Linked DNA regions of Variovorax paradoxus EPS. The protein of the gene in region 1 interacts with the protein of each later gene in a pairwise test. Links are inferred from orthologs where the notes say so. Each region holds a gene or a part of one and is shown on either strand. Other genes may lie near its edges.

The links.
Region 2: the proteins of rlmN (region 1) and ftsZ interact in binary tests that used the Escherichia coli proteins (3 or more experiments, as listed by UniProt). The link is inferred for Variovorax paradoxus EPS from one-to-one orthologs.

The regions. Positions count from the first base shown.
Region 1 is NC_014931.1:3,993,208-3,996,389, reverse strand. The notes cover bases 40-2,902. They hold rlmN (23S rRNA (adenine(2503)-C(2))-methyltransferase RlmN), read left to right. Parts: upstream 40-825; coding sequence 826-1,980; downstream 1,981-2,902. Other genes in these bases: VARPA_RS18485 (helix-turn-helix domain-containing protein), read left to right, coding at 2,832-2,902; pilW (type IV pilus biogenesis/stability protein PilW), read left to right, coding at 1,985-2,839; ndk (nucleoside-diphosphate kinase), read left to right, coding at 379-804; VARPA_RS18505 (pseudouridine synthase), read left to right, coding at 40-226. Outside these bases: more of VARPA_RS18505, read left to right, coding at 1-39; more of VARPA_RS18485, read left to right, coding at 2,903-3,182.
Region 2 is NC_014931.1:1,099,069-1,102,249, forward strand. What follows is about bases 233-3,094. They hold ftsZ (cell division protein FtsZ), read left to right. Parts: upstream 233-990; coding sequence 991-2,199; downstream 2,200-3,094. Other genes in these bases: ftsA (cell division protein FtsA), read left to right, coding at 233-820; lpxC (UDP-3-O-acyl-N-acetylglucosamine deacetylase), read left to right, coding at 2,502-3,094. Also shown: more of ftsA, read left to right, coding at 1-232; more of lpxC, read left to right, coding at 3,095-3,181. UniProt on the Escherichia coli protein: Essential cell division protein that forms a contractile ring structure (Z ring) at the future cell division site. The regulation of the ring assembly controls the timing and the location of cell division.

The DNA.
Region 1 (3,182 bases):
GGGGCAGGGCGGCGGCAATCGCCAACAAGGCGACGATCGCCAGCCGAGCGGCGCCAACCAGCCCGATCCGATGAAGACCTCGCTGGGCTACATCGGCGCCGACAGCTTCTCGCGCCAGCGCAAGGAGCAGCGCGGAGGACCGGGGGGGCGTCGCACCGGCGGCGGTGGTACCTCGGGCGGTGGTGGCTACGGCGGGCCGGCAGGCTCGCGCCGACGCGGACGCTGAAAGCCAGCCGTCGCGGCGCGGCTTTCGCGGGGTTTTCACCAATCCCGGAGGCTGGGCCGGTTAAAATCAGAGGCTTTGTCGACTGGTGGCGAAACAAACTCGTTGCAGTTGTGACAAAACACTTCAAAATCAAAGCTGCAGGAAGCATTTCAATGGCTATCGAACGTACCCTCTCCATCATCAAGCCCGACGCCGTTGCCAAGAACGTCATCGGCAAGATCGTTTCCCGCTTCGAGGCCGCCGGCCTCAAGATCGTTGCCGCCAAGCTGGTGCATCTGTCGCGCAACGAAGCCGAACAGTTCTACTCGGTCCATAAGGAGCGCCCCTTCTTCAAGGACCTGGTCGAGTTCATGATCTCGGGCCCCGTGTTCGTGCAAGTGCTCGAAGGCGAGAACGCCATTGCCAAGAACCGTGACCTGATGGGCGCCACCGACCCCAAGAAGGCAGCCGCCGGCACCATCCGCGCCGATTTCGCCGACAGCATCGACGCGAACGCCGTGCACGGTTCGGACGCTCCTGAAACCGCAGCGAACGAAGTCTCGTTCTTCTTCGCCGGCCTCAACGTCTACGCACGCTGAGGCTGTCTGCCGACTGATTCCATGACCACGGCCAACCTGCTCGACTTCGATCTCGAGGGACTGGCCGCGTTCTGCGAAAAACTCGGCGAGAAGCGTTTCCGCGCCACGCAGCTGTTCCGCTGGATTCACCAGCGTGGCGCCAGCGACTTCACCCAGATGACCGATCTGGCCAAGTCGCTGCGCGAGAAGCTCGCGACCACCGCGCGCGTGGAGGCCTTGCCGGTCCTCACGCAGCACGAATCCAAGGACGGCACGATCAAGTGGCTGTTCGACGTCGGCGACGGCAATGCCGTCGAAGCCGTATTCATTCCCGAGGACGACCGCGGCACGCTGTGCGTGTCGTCCCAAGCCGGCTGTGCGGTCGGTTGCCGCTTTTGCTCGACTGGGCATCAGGGCTTCAGCCGCAACCTGAGCACGGGCGAAATCGTCGCCCAGCTCTGGTTTGCCGAACACTTCCTGCGCAAGCACCTGAAACGCGACGAACGCGTCATCTCCAACGTGGTGATGATGGGCATGGGCGAGCCGCTGCAGAACTACACCGCGCTTGTGCCCGCGCTGCGCACCATGCTCGACGACAACGCCTACGGGCTGTCGCGCCGCCGTGTCACCGTGTCGACTTCCGGCGTCGTGCCGATGATCGACCGCCTGGGCACCGACTGCGCCGTGGCCATGGCCGTTTCGCTGCATGCGCCCAACGATGCGCTGCGCGACGACCTCGTGCCGCTCAATCGCAAGTACCCGATCGCCGAGTTGCTCGAAGCCTGCAAGCGCTACCTCGAACATGCGCCGCGCGACTTCATCACCTTCGAGTACTGCATGCTCGACGGCGTGAACGACCAGCCCGAACATGCGCGCCAGCTGGTCGAGCTCGTGCGCAAGCACGACGTCTCGTGCAAGTTCAACCTGATTCCGTTCAACCCCTTTCCAGCCTCGGGCCTGCTGCGTTCACCTCAGCCGCGCGTGCTGGCGTTCGCCCGGACGCTGAGCGAGGCGGGCCTCGTGACCACCGTGCGCAAGACGCGCGGCGACGACATCGATGCCGCCTGCGGGCAGCTCGCTGGCGACGTCAAGGACCGCACCCGCGCCGCCGAACGCATGGCCCAGCGCCGTGCAACCGAACGTCCCGTTGTCTTGCACCCGATGCGCAAGAACCCCACCGTCTCCCAGGAGCATTGAACCGATGAGCAAGGCCTTTCCGATGATCACCGCGAGCACGCAGCGCATCCTGGCTGCAAGCCTTGCCGGTGTCGCCGTGGCGTTTCTGCTCGCCGGCTGCGTCAACACGCGGACCACCACCACCAGCCTGGCCGACACCAGCTCGGGCAAGGGCGCCGAGATCGTCACCGAATCCGACGAAACCAACCGCCAGCGCCGCGCGCGGCTGCGCATGGAACTGGCGTCGGGCTATTTCGAGCATGGGCAGACCACCGTCGCGCTCGACGAGATCAAGCAGGCGCTGGTGGCCGACCCCAACTACGCGGACGCCTACAACCTGCGCGGCCTCGTCTACATGCGCCTGGAAGATGCGGGTCTGGCCGAAGACAGTTTCCGCCGCGCGATCGCGATCGCACCGCGCGACCCCAACATCCGCCACAACTACGGCTGGCTGCTGTGCCAGCAGAACCGCTTTGGCGACGCGGCGCAGCAGTTCACCGAAGCGCTCGCCGTACCCAGCTATAACGACCGCGCCAAGACGCTCATGACGCAAGGCGTCTGCGAGCTCAAGGCCGGGCTGCGCCCGCAGGCCGAGCGCAGCCTCTTGCAGGCCTACGAAATCGACGCGGGCAATCCGGTGGTCGGTTTCAACCTGGCGTCGGTGCTGGCGCAGCGCGAGGAGTGGCAGCGCGCGCAGTTCTACATTCGCCGCGTCAACAACAGTCCCTCGGCCAGTGCCGAGACGCTGTGGCTCGGCATCAAGATCGAACGAAAGCTCAACAACCGCGAGGCGATCGCGCAGTTGGGAGGCCAACTGCAACGCCGCTTCCCTCAATCGCGGGAGGCATCAGCGTACGAGCGCGGGAATTTCAATGACTGAACGGGTTTCGGAGTTCGGAACCTCCGCGGCACTGCCGCTCGAGGAAAGCGACATCGCGCACAAGACGGCCGGCGACCTGCTGCGCGAAGCGCGCGAGGCGCACGGACTGCACATCGAAATGGTGGCGGCCGCCCTCAAGGTGCCGCCGCAGAAGCTCGCGGCGCTGGAGGCGGACGACATCGATTCGCTGCCCGATCCTGTCTTCGCGCGTGCCTTGGCCAGCAGCGTCTGCCGCGCCTTGCGCATCGATCCGGCGCCAGTGCTCGCCAAGCTGCCGGCCACCAAACAGGCGGGTCTGGCGGTGGCCGACCGGACCTTGAAGACCAACATCGTCTCCGGCACG
Region 2 (3,181 bases), 2.9 Mb from region 1 along the record:
CGGCCAGGACGTGAAGGAGCCGATCGGCATGAGCGGCATGCGGCTCGAAGCCAAGGTGCACATCGTGACCGGTGCGCAGAGCGCGGCCGAGAACATCATCAAGTGCGTGCGCCGCTGCGGCCTGGAGGTCGACCAGCTGATGCTGAACCCGCTGGCCTCGAGCCAGGCGGTGCTCACGGAAGACGAACGCGAACTGGGCGTGGTGCTGGTGGACATCGGCGCGGGCACGACCGACGTGGCGATCTTCACCAATGGCGCGATTCGCCACACGGCGGTGATTCCGATCGCGGGCGACCTCATCACGAGCGACATCGCGATGGCGCTGCGCACGCCCACCAAGGACGCGGAAGACATCAAGGTCGAGAGCGGCTATGCGAAGCAACTGCTGGCCGACCCCGACCAGCAGGTGGAAGTGCCGGGTCTGGGCGACCGCGGTCCGCGCATGCTGAGCAAGCAGGCGCTGGCCGGCGTGATCGAGCCGCGCATCGAGGAGATCTTCTCGCTGGTGCAGCAGGTGGTGCGTGAGTCGGGCTACGAAGAGGTGCTCTCTTCGGGCGTGGTGCTCACCGGCGGCAGTGCGGTGATGCCGGGCATGGTCGAGCTGGGCGAAGACATCTTCCTCAAGCCCGTGCGCCGCGGCATCCCGAAGTATTCCAGCGCGTTGTCCGACATGGTCGCGCAGCCTCGCGCGGCTACTGTCATGGGCCTGCTCGAAGAGGCGCGCTTCGCACGCATGCGCGGCTTCAAGGTCGCGCAAAAGAACGGGTCGGTAAAGACTGCGTTCGGACGTTTCAAGGACTTCATCGTGGGGAACTTCTGACCATGAACCACTCCCCACTCTGGCTCGCTCGCGGCAGTCCGCCGTTGCATTTCAACGAGCGATGGCGACGAACAGGTCCACCATCGTGACGACGCTCTCGTTGAACACGTCACGGCAAAAGAATTATTCATAGATACATAACGGCAACTGCAATATTCAAGGAGTTAGAAATGACCATCGAAATGATCGAAGTCGAAGAATTCAATCAGGGCACGCAGATCAAGGTGATCGGTGTCGGCGGCGGTGGCGGCAATGCGGTCGCCCACATGATGGAGCGTGGTGTGCAGGGCGTGCAGTTCGTTTGCGCGAACACTGACGCACAGGCGCTGACCCGCAGCAACGCGAACAAGATCATCCAGCTGGGCACCAGCGGCCTGGGTGCCGGCAGCAAGCCCGACAAGGGCCGTGAAGCCGCCGAAGCCGCCGTGGACGAAATCCGCGCGGCGATCGACGGCGCGCACATGCTGTTCATCACCGCCGGCATGGGCGGCGGCACGGGCACCGGCGCCGCGCCGGTGATCGCGCGCGTGGCCAAGGAAATGGGCATCCTCACCGTGGGTGTGGTGACCAAGCCCTTCGACTGGGAAGGCGGCCGCCGCATGAAGAACGCGGACGACGGCCTGGCCGAACTCGAAGCCAACGTCGATTCGCTGATCGTGGTGCTCAACGAGAAGCTGCTCGACGTGCTCGGTGAAGACATCACCCAGGACGAAGCCTTCGCGCACGCCAACGATGTGCTCAAGAACGCCGTGGGCGGCATCTCGGAAATCATCAACGAGTACGGCGGCGTGAACGTCGACTTCGAAGACGTGCGCACCGTGATGGGCGAACCGGGCAAGGCCATGATGGGCACCGCCGCGGCTGCCGGTCCCGACCGCGCGCGCATCGCCGCCGAGCAGGCCGTGGCCTGCCCGCTGCTCGAAGGCATCGACCTCTCGGGCGCCAAGGGCGTGCTGGTGCTGGTGACGGCATCGAAGGGTTCGCTGAAGCTGAACGAGTCGAAGCTCGCGATGAACACCATCCGCGCCTACGCCTCGCCCGATGCGCACGTGATCTACGGCGCTGCCTACGACGAAGCCCTGGGCGACGAGATGCGCGTGACCGTGGTGGCCACGGGCCTCTCGCGCGCGGATGCACGCCGCCAGGCACCTACGCTGGAAGTCATTCGCACCGGCACCGACAACATCCCGTTCAACGTGCCCACCATGGGCGGCGTCGGCCACACCAGCGGTGGCAGCCAGCCGAACTACGACGGCATGGCAGTTCCCAGCGTGTGGCGCACCAACCGCACGATGGCCGCGGCCAAGGTGGATGCACTGTCGTCGGGCGGCATGGACGACTTCGAAATTCCTGCATTCCTGCGCCGTCAGGCCGATTAACCGGGCTCACCCCCAGGCTGCGCGCACTTCGTGTCGCTTCGCCAACCCCTACCGGGGGCAACATCAGCGGCCCGGCAAAGCCGGTTCCGCGGTGTTTCGCGAAGTGACTCAACGGGACGCTCAGGGCACGAAGGTTCGCAAGGGGTACAGGGAAGACCTGAAAGGGACTTCCGCTGCTCTAGGCGCTGCGTTCACTTCGTGCCCTTTGCGTCCATTGCCGGGATTGCATAGAACCGATGTCTATCGCTGCCATAGCGAGGGGATTAGGCCGCCACGCGCGTGGCGCGCCTAAAATCCCCGGCGTGCTGCAACAACGAACCCTCAAGTCGATCAGCCGCGCCGTGGGCGTGGGGCTTCACAGCGGGCAACGCGTGGAACTGACCCTGCGACCGGCCCCGGCCGACACGGGCATCGTGTTCCGCCGCGTCGATCTGCCCGAGCCTGCTGAAATCCGAATGACCGCCGAAGCGGTCACCGACACTCGCCTCGCCTCCACGGTCTCGACCGGCGGCGCGAAGGTGCAGACGGTCGAGCATCTGATGTCGGCCTGCGCGGGCCTCGGCATCGACAACCTCTACATCGACATCACGGCCGACGAAGTGCCGATCCTCGACGGGTCGGCTTCGTCTTTCGTGTTCCTGCTGCAAAGCGCGGGCATCGAACTGCAGAAGGCGCCGCGCCGCTTCATCCGCGTGACCCGCAAGGTCGAGGTGCGCGAAGGCGAGGGCGCCAACGAGAAGTGGGCGAGCCTGGAGCCGTACCACGGCTACAAGCTGAGCTTCGAGATCGACTTCGATCATCGCGTGGTCAATTCCACCGGCCAGCGCGTGGAGTTCGACCTCGGCACCGATTCGTACAGCCGCGACATCGCACGTGCGCGCACCTTCGGCTTCACGAAAGAGGTCGAGTACATGCGCAGCAAGGGCTTGGCCCTGGGCGGCGGTCTCGACAACGCCATCGTGATGGACGACACCAAGGTGCT